2 regions of the Exiguobacterium sp. s143 genome follow, and region 1 is predicted to be linked to the other one. Evidence: a T-box and tRNA genes for the amino acid it is inferred to sense, from the RefSeq annotation. Region 1 holds a T-box; the other holds one or more tRNA genes.
What was found. A T-box is a leader RNA that pairs with one kind of tRNA and senses whether it is charged. The one in region 1 lies ahead of leuS (leucine--tRNA ligase), so its partner is inferred to be a tRNA-Leu.

Region 1 (10,692 bases):
ACTTTGGTTCGTTTATGTGCAATGGCAAGGAACCTTTGCCGTACACACGAAATCGCTCGGTGTCACGATTTCCGAGTACTCGATTCTTTGGACGATCAACGGAGCACTCATCGTGTTCGCACAACCTTTACTAACACCAATTCTTCGTTGGTTTGGAGATGACTTAAAGCGACAATTGATGACCGGTACAGGAATCTTCCTCTTGTCTTATCTGATCGTTCCGTTCGCAGGCGGCTTCAAGATGTTCCTCGTCGCGATGATCATCCTGACGATTGGTGAGATGTTCATCTGGCCAGCAGTTCCTGCTATGGCAGCGAGACTCGCGCCGATCGGAAAAGAAGGAGAATTCCAAGGGTACGTCAATATTGCTGCTTCAGCGGGGCGGATGATCAGTCCGACCGTTGGAGGGTTGATCTACGATGTATCAGGTATGTCAGCGGTCTTCTTGACATTAATTGGATTGATTCTGCTAGCGGGCGTCGTCTTCCTTCGTGCTATTCCAAAAATCACATCATGAGCATCATCTGTAAGACAGCGGACATTATGACCGCTGTCTTTTGTTACGTCATTCGTTCGAAAATCATAAAATAAACATTTAATAATATGGAATATTTCGGCAAAGAAACGGGTACTTTCTAATCAAGAACTTGAAAAAGAAAGGTCATATGAACGTTGCTTCTTTTTGACTGGAGGTGCACGAATGGAAAGGTGTCAATTCATCACAGATGCCGCAACTTGGACGACACACGTACAGCAACAACCTCTTGATATCTTCTACAGTCACCAATATGTCACGCTCAACGCTAGACCGTCTGAGCAAGCGGTGCTATTCCGTTATGAAGGTGATGCAGGAACACTGTTCTATCCCTTTTTGAAGCGCCGAATTTTTGATACGCCTTATTCAGATCTCATCACGCCGTATGGCTATGGTGGACCGGAAATCATCGGTCAACTGACTGCGACTGAAATGCAGCATGCACGTCTATTGTTTGAAAGGTGGGCAAAGCGAGAAGCGATTGTCTCGGAAATGATTCGCTTTAATCCATTGACGGGTAATGAACGCTTCATGCGGGATTGGACGAAAGTCTCCTTCATCCGTCATACGACGAGTATCGATTTACGCCCTTCAATAGAAGACATCATGCAGACATTTCATAAGAAGACGAGAAGTATGATTCGCAAATCGCTTGCCTCTCCTTTAACCGTTAGAACAGGAACACGAGACGACCTACCTGTTTTTGTAGCGTTGTATCATGAAACGATGGACCGGAAGAATGCTTCGGCTCATTACTATTTTACGGCGAGTTATTTTGAGCAATTATTTGAAGCAAATCCACTCTGTGAGCCATTGTTACTGATTGCGGAAATCGACGGAGAACCTGTTGGTGGATACTTCGTATTGCTTGGAAAAGAATATGCCCACGGTCATTTGATTGGTTGTAAGCGGGACGAAGCGAAGATGTTCCCGAATCAGCGACTCGAGTACGAAGCGATTCTTCAGGCGAAAGCACGCGGTCTCGTCGAACAACATCTCGGGGGTGGATATCAAGAACGGGATAGTCTCTTTGAGAGTAAATGCCGTTACACCGGGTATCGTTTATTTGAGTATCATCAAGGAAAATCGATCCTCCAACCAGCCATATACGATCAGTTATGTGTACGATACGGGTCAGATGCTGATTCGGATTATTTTCCGGCTTACCGACAAACCAGTGTCCAAATGGCGACAAGTTAAACAGTAACTAAATGAAGAAGGATAAACGACTACATTGTGTAGTCGTTTTTTTGATATGCTGAAATCATGATAGATCAATTGAGGGGGATGTGTCTTGAAAAAACGAGGTCTTATTTTTGATATGGATGGGGTCATCTTAGATAGTGAAATCCGCTACTTTGAGGTCCATCAGCAAATGTTCAAAACGTTATCGATTCCGCTCGATCCAGTTCAGTATGCGACGTTCATGGGAAAAACAGGAGATGAGATGTGGGAAGAACTTGTCGAGCAACACGACCTTCCAGAAACAGCGAGTGCATTACTTGAGGAAGAACATCGGTTGTTTCAAATTCATGCAAAACCGGAGGAATGTGGTTTAAAAGAGGGAGTCAAACAAGTCATCGAGCAAGCGGCGTCTCTTGGTTACGATATCGGGATTGCCTCCTCGAGTTCGCTTCAAAAAATCGAACGCGTCATCCGTCATTATGAGCTTCCAATCACGCATTACGTCAGTGGAGAAGAAGTCGTGCGTTCAAAGCCTGATCCTGCGATTTTTCATCTTGCAGCATCACGAATCGGGCACGCGCCTGAAGATTGTCTCGTCATTGAAGACGCTGCAAACGGGATGATCGGCGCAAAAGCAGCAGGCATGGAAGTGATTGCGCTTCTCGATGATCGGATGCCGATGCAACGTCTAGAACAAGCGGATCATGTAGCACGATCGCATGCAGAAATCGAGGAAATTTTACGGAAGCGTTGACGCTTGAGGAAGAAACAGATTACACTAGGAAAAGATAGTCAATTGCATGGAACTGAAGTAGTAGGGGAAAGGTGCCGTCAAGAGAGCTGGTGGAAGGTGCGAACCAGTCGGTAACAACCGTGAACTCGTCAGGGAGCACGATTCGTGAAGTCGTAGTAGCGAATCCGGTCTTTCACACCGTTATCCGTGAATCAAGCGGTCTGTCATAGACAGACAACGTGGGTGGTACCGCGGAAGCCAAACCGGTCTTTCGTCCCTATTCCTAGGGGCGGAGGACCGGTTTTTTTAGATTAGAGGAGGAAAAGACATGCCGTACAATCATCGCGAAATCGAACCAAAATGGCAGGCGCGTTGGGATCAAGACAACGCCTTCGTCACGACAGAAGATCCAGAAAAAGAAGGGTTTTATGCCCTTGATATGTTCCCGTATCCGTCAGGTGCCGGTCTCCACGTCGGTCACCCGGAAGGCTACACAGCAACCGACATCCTCGCACGGATGAAACGGATGCAAGGATACAACGTCTTGCACCCGATGGGATGGGATGCGTTCGGATTACCAGCAGAACAATACGCCCTCGATACAGGGAATGACCCACGTGAATTCACAGCGAAAAACATCGAGACGTTCAAGCGTCAGTTGAAAGAACTTGGATTCTCCTATGACTGGGATCGTGAAATCAACACGACAGATCCGAAGTACTACAAATGGACACAGTGGATCTTTACGAAGTTGTATGAAAAAGGACTTGCGTTCGTGGACGAAGTCGCGGTCAACTGGTGCCCAGCACTCGGAACCGTTCTTGCGAATGAAGAAGTCATCGACGGATTATCTGAACGCGGAAATCATCCGGTCGTGCGTGTCCCGATGCGTCAATGGGTCTTGAAAATCACGGAATATGCGGATCGTCTTCTTGAAGATCTCGATGACCTCGATTGGCCGGATTCTGTCAAAGAGATGCAACGGAACTGGATCGGGAAATCAGAAGGTGCTGAGATCGATTTCACGATTGATGGACACAAAAAACAAGTCACGGTCTTTACGACACGCCCGGACACAATCTTCGGTGCGACGTACCTCGTGCTTGCGCCGGAGCATCCATTCGTAGCTGACATCACGACAGCGGATCACAAGGAAGCCGTCGATACGTACATTTCGCAGGTCCAAACGAAGTCGGACCTCGAGCGGACGGATTTAGCGAAGGAAAAAACAGGCGTCTTCACGGGTGCTTTCGCCGTCAATCCAATCTCAGGTGATCGTCTTCCAATCTGGATCGCTGATTATGTCCTTGCTTCGTACGGAACGGGTGCAATCATGGCGGTCCCAGGACACGATGAGCGCGATCATGAATTCGCGAAACAATTCGACTTGCCAATCGTTGAAGTCGTCGCGGGTGGAAACGTCGATGAAGCAGCCTATACAGGAGAGGGCGAACACGTCAACTCGCATATGCTTGATGGTCTTGGAAAACAAGAAGCAATCGAGACGATGATTGCTGAACTCGAAACGAATCAAGTCGGACGTAAGAAAATCACGTATCGTCTCCGCGACTGGTTGTTCAGTCGTCAACGGTATTGGGGCGAGCCGATTCCAGTCGTTCATATGGAAGATGGTTCGATGAAGACGCTCAGTCAAGAGGAATTACCGCTTGAACTTCCAATCATTCCGGAAATCAAACCGTCTGGTACAGGCGAATCACCACTTGCGCTTGCGGAAGACTGGTTGGATTATACGGATCCTGAAACAGGAATGAAAGGGCGTCGCGAGACGAATACGATGCCACAATGGGGCGGAAGCTGCTGGTATTATCTCCGTTTCATCGATCCGCACAATGAAGAGGCGATCGCGGATCCAGAAAAATTAAAATACTGGCTTCCAGTCGATATTTACATCGGTGGTGCGGAACACGCCGTTCTCCACTTGTTGTATGCGCGCTTCTGGCATAAAGTCTTGTATGATGCAGGCGTCGTACCAACAAAAGAACCATTCCAGAAGTTGTACAACCAAGGGATGATTCTTGGAGAAAACAACGAGAAGATGTCAAAATCACGCGGTAATGTCATCAACCCGGATGAAATCGTCAAGTCGCATGGTGCGGATACGTTACGCTTGTACGAAATGTTCATGGGACCACTCGACGCATCAGTTGCCTGGTCTGAGAACGGTCTTGATGGAGCCCGTCGTTTCCTTGATCGTGTCTGGCGCTTGTTCGAACGGACAGCAGACATTCAAGACGTCACAGAAGTCGATGCTGACTTCGAGCGGACGTACCACCAGACGGTCAAGAAGGTTACGGAAGACTTCGCGAACATCCAGTTCAACACCGGAATTTCGCAACTCATGGTCTTCGTCAACGAAGCAAATAAACAGTCGGTTCTTCCGCGTCACTTCCTTCGTGGATTCATTCAATTGTTAACACCAGTCGCGCCGCACCTTGGTGAGGAACTCTGGGAACAACTTGGATTTGAAGAGACATTGACGTATGCGGCATGGCCAACATTCGATGAATCGAAACTCGTCAGCGATACGATGGAATTCGTCATTCAAGTGAACGGAAAGGTTCGCTCTAAAATCAAAATCAACGTCGATGCGACAAAAGAAGAAATCGAAGCACTTGCCTTTGCTGATGAAAAGACACAAGAATGGATCGGCGACAAAACAGTTCGTAAAGTCATCGTCGTACCGAAAAAATTAATCAATATCGTGGCAAACTAAGCCATAGCCCCTTTCATTCGTTTGATGCGAATGGAGGGGGTTTCTTCATTTCCGTCGCAAGTCCGCTTTTTTTTTCAACGACCTTCTGCTACACTGAATCAGAAACCGAGAAAGAAAGGCGAGTACCATCAATGAAACGATCTTATATAGTCTATACAACGATTTTTGCTGTCGTTTCGGGGTTGATCCTTTGCGTACTGCTCGTCTTCTCGAAGCCAGAGACGTTGTCACGTATTCAAGAAACGTTCGCGAAAATCGAGACGCAATCAAAGCATCAGGCAGCCGTTAAACAGGTGCCACCGAAAACGCCTTCAGCTATTCCGAACCCGGAAGAGCCATTAATCAAAAATGTCCAACATATGTTATATGATGATTCCATTGGTTCGTACCTCGTCGTCACAGACGATTATCGTTTCTTTGAAATCAGTGGAACCGGAGAACGCATCAACGCATCTTTCCAGTTAGAAGAAGGAAAGTTGTTGCTCGCTGGTTTAGACGGTATGACGCTCGTTGACGGGGAGACCGTCGCGCTATTGACGTCGAATCAGATTCTAGTCACGATTACGCGAAAAGACGGTGTCTGGAGCGAAGAAAAACGTGAAAAAGTACAAGGAACAACGATACGGGATAGTTTCCATGGTCTTGGATATGATGCGAAGAAAAAAGAATTCTATACGATTAATCATATTCGAGCACTGGGACGAGTCGAGGTGACTTATTTCGCGATGAAAGAGGATAAGATCAAGATTGATCCTGACGCCTCGGAAAAGAAAAAACGTGCATTGAAGAAAAAACAGAAACCGCCTTATCTGTCAGTCATCAAACGTGAGAAGATTGAAGCGGCGAGTGGGATGCGAAGTGATGCGAAGAAATCGTTCGAGTCCGAGTTCCGTCCGATTGGTCTTGCTGAACGGCAAGGTCGGATCTACACACTCGATTCAGAAGCGCTCTATCTCTATTCGATCGATCGAAAGGACAAAACGATCACGGGTGAGACAGCCAGTCCGAAAGTATATGGTTCGAAGGGGATTTTCGTGCAGGATAACGAGTTGTTCGCGTTAGTCGTCACGGATAAATTCTCAAGCCGATCGTTTACACCGATTGATTAAATCCTGACACAACAAGACCCGATTCCTCTGTTAAGCAGAAGAATCGGGTCTTGTTCATATTAAAAGACAGTATCACGTGCCATCTCTGCGGCGTGACTACCGGCGCAATGACCCGTCACGAATGCAGCTGTGATGTTGTAACCACCTGTATATCCATGGATATCAAGAATCTCCCCGGCAAAGAATAATCGCTCGGCTTTTTTCGACATCATCGTCTTTGGATCAATCTCTTTGATCGAGACGCCACCACCCGTGACGAAAGCTTTATCAAAGTCGAGCGTTCCCGTTGCTTTAAGTGGGAATCGCTTTAATTTTTGCAAGAAGTCCGTCCAGTCCTGTTTCTTGACTTGTGTGCAGACTTCATCGCCAAAGCCGATTTGAGCAAAGAGAAGTTCAAGCAGACGTTCCGGCACGAAGCCACGGAGGGCATTGCGCACTGTTTTCTTGGGATTGGCTGCAAGCGCGGCTTGGAAGCGTTCCGTTAACGCACCGAGTGATTCGTCTGGGAAGAGGTCAATCGATAGATAGACGATCGTCTCCTTGGAACGTTTGCGTTCCTTGATCGTGTACTGGCTACAGCGTAAAGCAATCGGACCGCTTAAACCGAAGTGTGTGAAGAGTAAGTCACCCGTATGTGTCTTGATTGCTTTGTCCTTTTTACCGTGGACCGTTAAGGCAACGTCACGTAGCGACAGCCCTTGTAATGTTTTTTCATGAATGAACGTATCACCTAATAGGATCGGAACTTCAGTTGGGAAGAGCTCAGTGATCGTATGACCTGCTTTTTCAGCCCACGGATAGCCGTCACCTGTCGAACCCGTGTGCGGAACGGATTGTCCGCCGACTGCAACGATGCAACTTTTTGCTTCAAGACGCATGCCATTTTCTAAGATGACAGCTGCAAAAGAACCGTCTGGATGGAAGTCGAGCGTAGCGACCTGCGCGTCTGTTTGAATCTCGGCACCATGCGCGCGGATTTGATCGATCAACACACGGACGACATCTGCTGCTTTATCCGAGACAGGAAACATCCGTCCATTGTCCTCTTCTTTGAGGGCGACACCAAACCCTTCGAAGAGTTCGATGATCGATTCATTATTGAATTGAGAAAAGGCACTATAAAGGAAACGTCCGTTTCCTGGAATCGACTGGACGAGTTCGTCGAGTGGTTTTCGGTTCGTGACGTTGCAACGTCCGCCGCCGGAGATCGCAAGCTTCCGACCTAATTTATTTCCTTTATCAAGCAGGAGTGTTCGGGCTCCAGCCTGTAAAGAGGCGAGCGTTGCCATCAAGCCGCTCGGTCCGCCTCCGATTACGATTACATCGTACATAAGGTCACCTCATTCATAGAATTCTGCTTGTTTCACTTTAGCAGAAGTTGCGACTGTAAACAAACCGTCTCTTTCAATTCAAGATAGACAGCGGTATAATGATTTGCAATTGTGTACGAGAGAACTTGTATAATGAGACAGTCACGATCAGAGTGTCGAGTTTAAAAATTAGAAAGCGTGAGGGATGTTACCATGTCCACAGTCAGTAATAAGCAGTCTACTTCTTCCGGCAATTCAGGATTCGTTCGTGGAACGATGCTCCTATCCGGTGCGTCACTGATTTCCCGCGCACTGGGTTTGATTTATCTCTTTCCGTTTCAGTTCATGGTCGGCGCGACAGGCATCATGTTCTATACCTATGCCTATAACTATTATGCGATCATGATCGGACTCGCGACAGCGGGGATTCCTGTCGCCGTCTCGAAATTCGTCGCCAAATACAATGCATTAGGAGAATATGATACGAGTGAACGGTTGTATCGGTCTGGTCTGAAAATCATGTCCTTGACCGGGATTGTTTCCTTCCTCGCTTTATTCTTTCTCGCACCGTATTTAGCACACCGGGCCATTCCAGGTGGTGACGTTGATTCAGCAGCATACGTTGATGCCGTCACGATGACGATTCGTGGCGTGAGTTTCGCTTTACTCTTGATTCCCCCGATGAGTATGACCCGAGGTTACTTCCAAGGGTATCAATCGATGGGACCAACAGCGATTTCGCAAATCTTGGAGCAAATCGTCCGGATCATCTTTTTGCTTGCAGGAGTCAGCATCGCGATTTATTTATTTGATTCAGGTGCAGCATTTGCCGCAACGATTGCAACGTTCAGCGCTTTCATTGGTGCAATCGGTAGTGTTGCGGTTCTGATCTATTATTTCCGCAAACGTGCCAGCGGCTTGCAGGAACTACGTGCTACTCAAACCGTCAGTTCGCCGGATCGCCCGTTAACGGATTTGTATAAGGAATTATTGACGTATGCGATTCCAATCGTCATGGTCGGTCTTTCGACACCCCTTTACCAAGTCATCGACCAAAATACGATGAATGCCGCATTACAAAGTATCGGTTACACGCTCGAAGCGGCCGGAAACGCGACTGCCTATCTGATTGCGGATAGTCATAAGATCGTCTTGATTCCGGTGTCGGTCGCAACAGGATTGTCATTATCGGCAACTCCACTGTTGACCGCATCCTTTACGCAAGGGGATATGCGGAAAGTACGAGCTCAAATCTCACAGATTTATCAACTCGTCTTTTTCGTGACGATTCCGGCAGTCGTCGGGATGATTCTCCTCAGTGAAGAAACGTTCCATGTGCTCTTCCCGAAAGATCAAGCGGCCTGGGTCTATCTATTAAGTTATGCGCCGAGTGCATTGTTCCTTGCCTTGTATTCTGTTACGGCAGCTGTCCTTCAAGGGATTAACCGTCAGTACTTCACGATCATTGCGACCCTCGCAGGATTACTTGCGAAGTATCTCTTGAATGCGCCGTTGATTCATTTGACGGGTGATGGAACGGGTGCTGGTTATGCGACGATCATTGGTTATCTCGTTGCGACGGGATTGATGTTCTTCCGGATCACACAAACGGTGAAGTTCCCATTCAGTACGGTCTTGCGCCGGACATCTTTGATTCTAATCATCAGTGCATTGATGGGAGCAGGTGTTGCACTCGTGAAGTGGGGAATGGTGTCCTTCTTACCAGAGACGACATGGGCATCTCTGTTGATCCTGATCATTGGTGCGGCAGTTGGAATCGTGATTTTCGCTGGACTCTCGATTTGGAGTGGATTAGCAGAAGTCGTATTAGGACGTAAAATTTCATTGAAACGAGGACGAGGTCATGCGTCTAGATAAACTATTATCCAACATGGGGGCAGGCTCCCGAAAAGAAGTAAAACTTTTGCTCAAGGCAGGGGCAATTCAAGTCGATGGTGAGATCGTTCGTGATCCGAAACAACATGTCGATGTCGAGACGCAACAGGTTCTGATGTACGGCGAACCGGTCACGTATCAAAAATACATCTATTTAATGATGAATAAACCACCTGGTGTCATTAGTGCGACGGAGGATAAACGAGATGAGACCGTCATTGATCTGTTGTTTGAAGACGTGACGTATTTCAAACCGTTTCCGGTCGGACGACTTGATAAGGATACTGAAGGCTTATTGTTACTGACAAACGATGGAGCGTTCAATCATGCTTTGATGTCTCCGAAGAAACACGTCGAAAAAACGTATTACGCGGAAGTGACAGGTGTGTTGACGCAAGAAGACGTCGAGGCAATTGCGGCAGGCGTCACCTTAGAAGACGGTTATCAGGCAAAGCCAGGAAAACTCGTTATCTTATCGACGACAGAAACAGACTCAAAGCTTGAATTGACAATCACGGAAGGGAAGTTTCATCAAGTCAAACGGATGATGCTTGCCCTCGGTAAAGAGGTCACATTCTTGAAACGGCGTTCGATTGGTCGCTTGGAGCTTGATCCGGCACTTGCACTTGGGGACTACCGCGAACTGACACCGGATGAATTATCCTTGTTTGATTGGCAACCTGAATAAGCAAAACGAAAGGCGATGGAATGAACATACATTCCATCGCCTTTTGTTGTAGGGTTTAGTTGTAGAGTTTAATTATTGATTACGTAGTGCTTCCGCGATCGGATAAGGACCGCTGAGTACTTCGAACACACGAGATTGTGTCGGATGATCAATCAAGTGAACGAACAGTGCTGCCACATCGTCACGAGACACCTTACGATCTTCGTATGAATCGAAATGCTCTTTCGTTTCAACAGTACCTGCTGGGTCATCGTAGCTGAGTGGACCAGGACGGACGATCGTATAATCAAGTCCGCTTTCTTTTAGGTGAGCATCTGCTGCTGCTTTCGATTCGAGATATACTTTTAGTTCGCCTTTCGGTTCTTCTGTACCGACTGAACTGAGCATTAGGAAACGATTGATTCCGTTCGCTTTTGCTGCATCGATGACTTTGATCGCACCTTCCTGATCGACGGCACGTGTCAATTCGTCCGATGCGCCACCAGCACCCGCTGCAAAGATG
Region 2 (10,692 bases), 570 kb from region 1:
GTGCACACTTATTACCGCTTGCCAGTTTGTTCATCGAACCAGCGAAAATTTTATTCTTAAACAATGCAATCAACCACGGTATCTTAAGCCCTCTTGGTCTCGATCAAGTGAATGAAGCAGGAAAATCGGTACTGTTCTTACTCGAAGCCAACCCAGGTCCAGGTCTCGGATTGTTACTCGCTTACTCGTTCTTCGGTTCTGGTGCAGCAAAGAAAACAGCACCGGGTGCTGCGTTCATTCAATTCATCGGTGGGATTCACGAAATTTACTTCCCGTATGTCTTGATGAAGCCGGTCTTATTGCTTGCGATGATCGCAGGCGGTATGAGTGGGATCCTCACATTCGTCCTATTTGATGTCGGTTTAGTCGCACCTGCTTCACCAGGTAGTATCATTGCGGTTCTTGCAATGGCATCCCGCGGTTCTTACGTCGGATTGATCGCCGGTGTCCTTGTTTCAGCATCTGTGACCTTCGTTGTCTCAACTGTTCTGCTGAAGACAAGCAAAGCAAAAGAGACATCCCTTGAAGAAGCAAGCGCGAACGTCAGTGCGATGAAAGGCAAACAATCGATTGCCTCGACACTCGTTTCAGCTGATGCCAAACCACTTGCGGAAGTCGAACATATCATCTTCGCTTGTGACGCTGGTATGGGATCGAGTGCGATGGGGGCATCTGTCCTTCGCAATAAAATCAATAAAGCGGGCTTACCGATCAAAGTGACGAATACGTCGATCAGTCAACTGCCGCAAAACGCCGAACTGATCATCACGCATCGTGATTTGACGGAGCGAGCAATGGAACAAGTCCCAACGGCAGAACACCGATCAGTCGATAATTTCTTAAATGCCGGGTATTATGATCAACTCGTCCATGAGATCGAAACAGCACGGAATAAGATTTCTTAAAAATAAAGAGAGAGACACTCAAGGAGGAATAAACATGACAACGACAATGAACCTTTCACCGGAACTTGTATTATTGGACCAACAATTCGCAGACGAGACGGCAGCCATTACGGCTGCCGGTCAACTCCTCGTCGATCACGGGTATGTCGAAGCGGGTTATATCGATTCAATGCAGGAGCGTCATGCTTTATCGACGGTCTACATCGGCAACCATGTCGCGATTCCCCACGGAACAGAGTCGGCTAAATCGCAGGTCAAGAAAACAGGACTATCGATTCTACAAGTACCGCAAGGCGTAACGTTCGGAACGGAACAAGCACGACTCGTCATCGGTATCGCTGGCGTCGGGGACGAACATCTCGAGTTGCTCTCGAATATCGCGGTCATTTGCTCCGATGAGGAGAACGTCGAGCGTATCGTGGCAGCGACATCAAAAGAAGAAATCATCGCCTTATTGACAGCGGAGGTGTAAGCATGAAAGCCATCCATTTTGGTGCCGGTAACATCGGACGTGGGTTCATCGGCTTACAACTCGTCAAGACGGGTTACGAAGTTTGTTTCGTAGATGTCAATACGACGGTCGTCGATGCATTAAAAACGAGACAAACCTACGAAGTAGGTTATGCCTCTGAACAAGGAGGACGTGAACGGGTCAACGGCGTGACAGCACTCAACAGTTTATCTGAACCGGATCAAGTCATTGCAGCGATTCGCGATGCAGACGTGATTACAACAGCTGTCGGCCCGAGCTTGTTATCGAAAGTAGCTCCTTTGATCGCGGAAGGGTTACGTCAACGTGATCAACAGACACCTGTCTACGTCATTGCGTGTGAGAACATGATCGGTGGGTCAAAACACTTGCAAGCAGAGGTGGCGAAACATCACCCCGTAGCGGAGAACTGGTATTTCCCGAATGCAGCGGTTGACCGGATCGTACCGCTTCAACATCACGAAGACCCGTTGTACGTCGAAGTGGAAGAATTCTTCGAATGGGTGATTGAGACGACTGGACTACCGGAAGCTTATCCACGGATCGAAGGCGTCACCTATGTCGAGAACATCGAACCGTTCATCGAGCGGAAGCTGTTCACCGTTAATACGGGACATGCGATCGCTTCTTATCTCGGAGCACTATTCCATAAAGAGACGATCGCTGAAAGTCTAACGGATCCACGCATCCGTCGTGGTGTCCAGACAGCACTTTACGAAACAGGATGGCTATTACTTGAAAAGTACGGCTTTAATCCGGTCGATCATAGTGCGTATATCCAAAAGAATATGAAACGCTTTGAAAACCCGCGGATTCATGATGAAATCATACGTGTCGCTCGTTCACCGATTCGTAAACTGAGTCCAAGTGACCGACTCGTCAAACCAGCAAAGGAATTGATGGAGCGTGGCATCGAAGCAGATGGATTAGCGCGTGGGATCGCAGCAGCTCTAACCTATTTCGATCCAAATGATTCAGAATCTTCAGAATTAAATGCATATATTACGAAACATGGAATCGAAGATGCGCTAAACGCGTATTTACAATTATCGGCAACGGATCCACTTGGATCTCGAATCATCGAACATTATGAAGCGATGCAACACCAAGTCAATTCGATTGCTTAAGAATAAGTGTTCTCAACACCTTTCACGGGATGTGAAAGGTGTTTTTGTATATCGAATTAAATGCGACGTGTCGTCATCGAAATGATCAGTTTTTGAAATTCTTCTATCACAATTTGATTACAATTTGTATATTAAATTTGGAATATTCGAAAACGAATATTTAGCGATTAAAATACATTGTACGCTATATGAACGGAACATCTCTATTCCGATTTTTCAGGTAAGAGAAGGTGATCATATGTTGAATTATAAAGTGAACGTATATAGATTAAACGGAGCACGACCAAAAACTACAAAAGGAACCGGACCAAAACATTTGATTTATTCGAGTCAATTTTCTTCGCGTACGCCAGTCCATTTATTGCATCAACTCATCTTGAATCGACTATTGGTTGAACAAGAAAAAAACCTTGATTTGACGTACACGATCGAAGTAAATGCGGTACTTGATCAATTCGTGATCGACGTCCGTGTCTTTTCGACAGATACGGTCAGTGTCCAAGTTGAGCGTGACTTGATTGAAATCATTGAACGCGAAGAAGTCCGTCATATCCCGGCTCTTGAAATCGGGAAACCTGATTTTGCTGAATTCGCCCACATCGTCTTAAAGGTGAAGGAAGGTGGACCACGCCTTTCACAAGAGGATACGCAACGAATTTTCAATGAGTCTGGTGTTCGAGGACGAATCATCCTGCACAAGGAGCGCATCGATAGTCATGAGCCCTCCCATTCGATTCAGTTGTTGATTGGTGGGGCCGAGAAGTGTTTGTATAGTCTTTCGCAATATCAGCTTGATCCACTCTTCCGTAAACATGGTTTGACGATTCAATCCTTGAATCTGTTACCGTTTGATTTATTCATGATTCGTGACAAAATTGCGATGCTGTCTTCGGCAGATGCTTCGCAACTGTGGATTGATGACATCACGACATCCAAGAACGGACGATCACATCAGATTTGTTTTAACGATGGGAATGAATGCATGACGGTCATCTGTGATCTTCATGGATCAATTCGTTCTTATAAGTGTTCGTGATGGTTTAACTCTTCTTCGAATAGGCTACATTCTTAACAGAGGTTCTAACGAAGGGGAGTCGAACAATCATGTTATCTAAACAACAGACGGAAGAATTCAAGCAACGGTTATTAAAGGAAAAAGAAAAGACGACATCAAACATCGAACAACGCGATACCGACTACGATGAAGGTGAATTGTCGAGTTACGATAATCATCCTGCCGATTCCGGCGATGAATTGTTCTTGCGGGAACGCGATCAAGCAATCACGGACATGCAAGAGGATATGCTTTCGGATGTGGACCGTGCCCTAAAAGCGATCGAGGACGGAACGTATGGCATTTGTAAGGTCTGTGGAAAAGAGATTGAGATTGAACGTCTTGATATCATTCCGGAAACGTTATTATGCATCGAGCATGCAAAAGAAGAAGCAGAACAAAACGAGAACGATCCCAATTCGCGACCAAGCGAAGAAGACGTACTGGATCCATCTGTCACAGCCCGCGGCAAAGACATCGACGGTGATACGGACGGATTCTCGAAAGTGAGTGACTTTGGTAGTTCTGATACACCGTCTGACCAAGAAGACGGAATTGACCCGACACGGTCTTGACCGGCAAAACATCTCCCGAAAATGGAGATGTTTTTTTTCTCGAAAAAAATCACAAATATTTACCGGAATTTTTTGACTTTTCATATAATTTTGGTACGATGGTATCGAGAGGGCTGTTTTTAGCCTATATTAAAATGTAAGCGCATACAAGCATCCGTCTCACTGCTTGACCATTTTAGTTGAGGGAGGAAATAAAGCATGATTTATGACATTCCGAACAAGCAAGGGTCAAAGGTACAGTACAAGGAACGGTATGAAAATTACATCAATGGAAAGTGGACGGCACCTGTCGGGGGAGAATATTTTGATAATGTAACACCTGTTACCGGTAAAGTATTGTGTCAAGTCGCTCGTTCCGGTAAGGAAGACATCGAACTTGCTCTTGACGCAGCACATGCGGCAAAAGAAGCATGGGGGAAAACGTCTGTAACGGAACGCTCAAACATTTTAAATAAAATCGCGAATCGGATGGAAGAAAACCTCGAGATGCTCGCTTATGCAGAGACACTTGAGAACGGGAAAGCGGTCCGTGAGACACTCAACGCCGATCTACCGCTCGCGATCGATCACTTCCGTTATTTCGCGGGGGTCATCCGTGCCCAAGAAGGTTCGGTCGGTGAACTCGACCAAGATACGGTCGCGTATCACTTCCATGAGCCACTTGGCGTCGTTGGTCAAATCATTCCGTGGAACTTCCCACTCTTGATGGCTGTCTGGAAACTAGCGCCAGCACTCGCGGCAGGGAACTGCGTCGTCTTAAAACCGGCAGAACAAACACCAGCGAGCATCATGGTACTCGTTGAGCTCATTGAGGATTTACTCCCACCGGGTGTTCTTAACATCGTCAACGGTTTTGGTCTTGAAGCAGGGAAACCGCTCGCTTCAAGCAAACGAATCGCAAAAATCGCCTTTACGGGAGAGACGACGACAGGACGTTTGATCATGCAGTACGCATCGCAAAACTTGATTCCGGTCACCCTCGAGCTCGGTGGGAAATCACCGAACATCTTCTTTGAGGATATCATGCAGGCAGACGATGCTTTCTTTGATAAAGCAATCGAAGGATTACTGATGTTCGCGTTGAATCAAGGAGAAGTCTGTACGTGTCCGTCGCGTGCCTTGATTCAAGAATCGATTTACGAGCCGTTCATGGAACGTGTTCTTGAGCGCGTTAAAGCCATCAAGATCGGAAATCCTCTTGATTCGGACGTCATGATGGGTGCTCAAGCTTCGAACGAACAGATGGAGAAAATTCTTTCATATCTTGAAATCGGTAAGTCGGAAGGCGCAGAATGTCTCATCGGTGGGGAACGCAACATGCTTGAAGGGGATCTCGCAGAAGGATATTACATCCAACCAACGATCTTCAAAGGACACAATAAGATGCGAATCTTCCAAGAGGAAATTTTCGGACCGGTCTTGTCGGTTACGACATTCAAGACGGAAGAAGAAGCGCTCGAAATTGCGAATGATACGTTATATGGTCTTGGTGCCGGCGTCTGGACACGTGATATGAACCGTGCTTATCGGTTTGGGCGTGCGATCGAAGCAGGACGCGTCTGGACGAACTGTTATCACCAATATCCAGCTCACGCGGCGTTTGGTGGTTACAAAATGTCAGGGATCGGACGTGAAAACCATAAGATGATGCTCAACCATTACCAACGGACGAAAAACCTACTCGTTAGCTACAACCCGAATAAACTCGGTTTCTTCTAAGTCGGAAAGGACGTGGATGCAAATGGTGGAACGTGTTCAGGCGACAGCAGCTTGTCTAGAGTTAATCGACCAGTTGAGAGAAAAACACGGTCCGTTGATGTTTCATCAATCTGGTGGTTGTTGCGATGGCAGTTCCCCGATGTGTTTTGCGCAGGGTGATCTATTCCTGGGAGATCAGGATAAAAAACTGGGAGAGATCGGTGGTTGTCCGTTTTATATTCATGAAGATCAATATGAGTACTGGAAACATACGCAACTCATCATTGATGTCGTGGATGGTCGAGGCGGAATGTTCTCTCTTGAAGGTGTCGAAGGGAAACGTTTTTTGACACGCTCCCGTGCGTTCACGCAAGAGGAATACGCTGAACTATCAGCATCAAGCTAAGGAATCAAACACGGTTTCGTCGAGTTGACTTGTTCATTCAGGTCGCTCGTACGGAATCGTGTTTTTTTGTTCGTATCACGACGTTCGAACAGGATAAAAGTTGGTAATGCGGCATAAGAACGGTATAATGAACTCATATTTTGACGAGAAGATAGTTTCACACTATGACATTATAGGGGGTCACCATGAAATATCCATTTTTAGGTTGGACAGGTCAAACGATCGGAGTGACGGCGCCCTCCTCCGGATTACGTGAACAGCAACAGGAATGGGTCGAACAAGCAGTTGAACAGGTACAAGCACGGCAAATGAACGTCCGTTTAGGCGAAACGATTTGGTCGCATCAACTTGCTGAGAGTACACCGGTCAAACAACGGGCGGAGGAATTGAATCACATGATGACGGATGAGACGATTGATGCCGTCATCCCGCCATTTGGTGGGGAACGCGCCATTGATCTTTTACCCGAGTTGACGCTAGCTACTTACCAAACAAAATGGTTGCTTGGCTATTCCGATATCAGTACGTTATTGCTCAGTCTGACGCTTCAGACGGGAATCGCGACAGCACATGGTCCGAATTTCGTGGAGCTTCGGAGTGAAGAATGGGACGAGACGACAAGTGCCTGGCGACGGGTGCTCGCGACGCCAACTGGAGGAACCGTCACACAATGGGCTTCCGATCGTTATCAACCCGAGTGGACTGATGAAGAACGTCCAACAGGTTCGTTATTTCAGCTAACGGAAGCGACGGAATGGAAAGCACTTGATGAGCGAACAGAAGTGGCTGGACGGTTACTTGGTGGGTGTCTGGAGACGATTCGCCATCTGATTGGGACACCGTATGGAGATGTGCAGCGTTTCCAGCGTGAAGAGATCAACGGAGAACCGATACTCTGGTACTTTGAGGTGTCTGAAGCGAATTCTGCAGAGGTACACCGGACGCTGCGACAAATGGCGTATGCTGGGTGGTTCGACCATGCGGCTGGCTTTTTATTTGGCCGTACGTCTGCAAGGATTATAGAAGATCTGACATGGCTAGACGTATATCAATCTCTCGCGGATGAGACGGGCTTACCAGTCTTATATGATCTTGACATCGGTCATCAACCGCCACAGTTGACGTTAATCAATGGAGCGACGGGGACGGTTCGTATTCAAGGGAAAGATTCACGAATCGATCTGACGTTCAACTAAAAAGGAGAGCACGCAATGGCACGTCGTAAGTTTCAAGCATTAGGCGTTTATAAACGCGTCCATATCAATCCTGAGACACGTCGAATGACGTTACCTGAACCATTTTACGATGCACTTCGTCTAGAAGATGAATTGCTGATTGCACAAGTCGGAGATGTTCTCGTCATGCGACGTCCGGGGGAGGTCGTCGAGACAGAAACGGAATTATTGAGCGAACTCGTAGAAGATGGATTCACGGGTACAGAGCTTGTCCAGGAATTTGCCTACCGGCGTCAGCAACAAGAACAACGATTACGTCAACAAGTCTTGCAGGATGAAGAGGATGACCATGCTGCTCAACTGAAGATCGAGCTATAACGGAAAGAAGGAGTGGGGCAGATGCGTCGCAGAACAAAAATTGGAATCGGAGTCATCGGATCCGGATTAGTAGCAGCGAGTTATTATTTTTATGAGATGGCAATCGCCACGAATCCAAAGCCATTCTTATCGAATAATCGAGATTTAAGTGACGAGATGGTCCGATTGATGCAACCTGGTCAGACGTGGATCAAGGAGCAACCGCTTGAGCGGATCGAGATTGAAGCGAAAGACGGTTTAACGTTACGCGGGCATTTTCTTCCGTCACCTGTTCCGTCAGATCGGATCGTCATTCTTGTGCATGGGTACGGAGGCGTCGGAACGGATTTAGCCGGATTCGCCTATCTGTACCATCAGGCGGGTTTCCATGTCATGATGCCCGATAATCGTGGACACGGAATGAGTGACGGTCACTATATCGGATTCGGATGGCATGATCGGGAAGATTGTCTCAGTTGGTCGAACTATCTGATTGAACGGATCGGACAGGATGCGAAACTGTTCTTGCATGGGGTGTCGATGGGAGGGGCGACCGTATTGATGACGAGTGGCGAACAACTCCCACCACAAATCAAAGGAATCATTTCTGATTGTGCCTATACGTCCGTCAATGCTGTCCTTGCGTATCAGATGAAGCGGATGTATCGACTACCACACTTTCCGTTCTTAGGCATGACGAGCGTATTGACGAAGCTAAAGGCAGGTTATACGTTCCGTGAAGCATCAGCGTTGAAACAAGTCAAAAAAGCACAGGTACCGATTTTGTTCATCCATGGTGGGGCGGATACGTTTGTACCGACAGATATGGTATATGAGCTGTATGAAGCTTGTCCAACGGAAAAAGAGCTCGTCGTCATTCCAAATGCCGCTCACGCGATGGCCTATTTTGAGGATCCGGCATTGTATGATGATGTCGTCGAGAAGTTCGTTCGCAACATCTTGCGAAATGATTGACAACTCAGTTCGTTACCCGCTATATTAATATCATAAATCAACGTCGTCGTGGCGGAACTGGTAGACGCGCTAGACTCAGAATCTAGTGGTGGCAACACCGTGGAGGTTCAAGTCCTCTCGGCGGCATAAATGATTGAAGGAGGCAATCCCAGCAAGGGGTTGCCTTCTTTTTTGTTGCTGAATAGAAAACGATTACAACGAATAAAAATTCAGAAATATTTATCTTTTTAGAATTTTTCTGGTAAAATACGTTTTAAAGAGGGTACTCTTCAGGGAAAGTACTAAGTGAAGTAGACAATCTTTAACACATAGGAGAGGGGAAACAAACATGAAAAAAGGGAGTATCTTGCTAGCGCTCTTGATGAGCTGTGTTCTCGTACTTGGTGCATGTAGCATCGGTTCGAAAGAAGAAGAGTCGTCTGAAGAAAAGACTTATAAGGTCGGCATTGACGTCACGTATCCACCATTCGAATATAAAGACGGGGATACGTACAAAGGAATCGACATCGATCTCATGAAAGCAATCGCGAAGGATCAGAACTTCAAGATTCAATTTGAAGCGATGGACTTTAGCGGCATTATTCCGGCACTTCAAGCAAATCAATTGGACGTTGCCATTGCTGGTATGAGTATTACGCCAGAACGGAAGAAAGTCGTCACATTCTCGGATCCATACTTCAAAGCTGGTCTTATTCTAGTCGTCAAAGAAGATGAGAATGGTATTAAATCCGTCAACGATTTAAAAGGGAAAAAAGTAGCCGTCAAAAAGGGAACGACGGGTGCGAAATATGCAACGGATAACGCAGACAAACTGGGATTCACGGTCACACAGTTCAATGACAGTCCAGCGATGTTCCAAGAAGTGAAGAACGGTAACGCTGCTGCTTTGATTGAAGATTATCCTGTCATCTCATATGCAAACAAACAACAAAACCTTGGATTAAAACTTGTCGGAGACCGTCTCAACGGGGACAACTACGGAATCGCTGTCTTAAAAGGTGAGAACGAGGATCTGATGAAGAAAATCAACAAAGGACTTGCGAATCTGAAAGAAAACGGTGAATACGATAAAATCGTTGACACGTATCTGAAATAAGTCGCAAGGCGATAAGGGAGTGGGATAGCCAATGGAAGTGGTCAAAACCGCATTTCCATTTTTCTTGGAAGGGCTTCAAGTCACATTGTATATTTTCATCATCGCGGTCATCGTCGGCTTTCTGATTGGCTTAGTCGTCGCATTGATGCGGTTATCACCATCAAAAATCTTAAACGGGATCGCAATTGTCTATATTGATGTCATTCGCGGAACGCCCTTCATCGTTCAGTTATTCTTCATCTATTTTGGACTCAATTCGCTCGAATGGTTATCGATGGACCGGATGTATGCAGGGATACTGACGGTCGCAATCAATGCCGGTGCTTATTTTGCGGAGATCATTCGAGCTGGTATCCAGTCGATTGATAAAGGACAAACAGAAGCTGCGCGTTCACTCGGGATGACAGGGCGTCAAACGATGGTACAGATCATCTTACCGCAAGCATTCCGACGGATGTTACCAACGATTACGAACCAATCGATCATCAGCTTAAAAGATACATCGTTGTTGTCGATTATCGGAATCGCTGACTTGACACAACAAGGTCAAGTGCAGCAGTCAACGACGTTTGAACCATTCATCGTCTGGTCCGTCGTCGGATTGATGTACTTCGTCATCATTTATCTCTTGTCCTTAGTGGCGAAGTTCTTGGAACGGAGGTTTACATTACGATGAGTATCATAGAAGTAAAGAATCTAAAGAAATCATTCGGTTCGAATGAAGTCTTAAAAGACATCAACGTCTCGATTGCCGAAAAAGAAGTCGTTTGTGTCATCGGTCCGTCGGGATCTGGGAAAAGTACGTTTTTACGCTGTTTGAATCGATTGGAAGAG

Region 2: it encodes a tRNA-Leu, which carries the amino acid that the T-box ahead of leuS (leucine--tRNA ligase) is inferred to sense. The anticodon was not compared.

What each region holds. Positions count from the first base shown of each region.
Region 1 is NZ_JACSMX010000001.1:1,047,538-1,058,229, reverse strand. It holds gene KNQ03_RS05670 (MDR family MFS transporter) at 1-517, shown strand, start outside; gene KNQ03_RS05665 (peptidoglycan bridge formation glycyltransferase FemA/FemB family protein) at 701-1,735, shown strand; gene KNQ03_RS05660 (HAD family hydrolase) at 1,830-2,474, shown strand; T-box leader at 2,513-2,735, shown strand; gene leuS (leucine--tRNA ligase) at 2,782-5,187, shown strand; gene KNQ03_RS05650 (hypothetical protein) at 5,319-6,296, shown strand; gene KNQ03_RS05645 (BaiN/RdsA family NAD(P)/FAD-dependent oxidoreductase) at 6,356-7,627, opposite strand; gene KNQ03_RS05640 (putative polysaccharide biosynthesis protein) at 7,820-9,484, shown strand; gene KNQ03_RS05635 (pseudouridine synthase) at 9,471-10,190, shown strand; gene KNQ03_RS05630 (SDR family oxidoreductase) at 10,263-10,692, opposite strand, start outside.
Region 2 is NZ_JACSMX010000001.1:479,562-490,253, reverse strand. It holds gene KNQ03_RS02870 (PTS mannitol transporter subunit IIBC) at 1-905, shown strand, start outside; gene KNQ03_RS02865 (PTS mannitol transporter subunit IIA) at 940-1,377, shown strand; gene KNQ03_RS02860 (mannitol-1-phosphate 5-dehydrogenase) at 1,380-2,522, shown strand; gene KNQ03_RS02855 (hypothetical protein) at 2,761-3,558, shown strand; gene KNQ03_RS02850 (TraR/DksA C4-type zinc finger protein) at 3,627-4,151, shown strand; gene adh (aldehyde dehydrogenase) at 4,350-5,870, shown strand; gene KNQ03_RS02840 (DUF779 domain-containing protein) at 5,893-6,255, shown strand; gene KNQ03_RS02835 (S66 family peptidase) at 6,441-7,451, shown strand; gene KNQ03_RS02830 (hypothetical protein) at 7,467-7,808, shown strand; gene KNQ03_RS02825 (alpha/beta hydrolase) at 7,830-8,762, shown strand; tRNA gene KNQ03_RS02820 (tRNA-Leu) at 8,805-8,888, shown strand; gene KNQ03_RS02815 (transporter substrate-binding domain-containing protein) at 9,091-9,858, shown strand; gene KNQ03_RS02810 (amino acid ABC transporter permease) at 9,890-10,534, shown strand; gene KNQ03_RS02805 (amino acid ABC transporter ATP-binding protein) at 10,531-10,692, shown strand, end outside.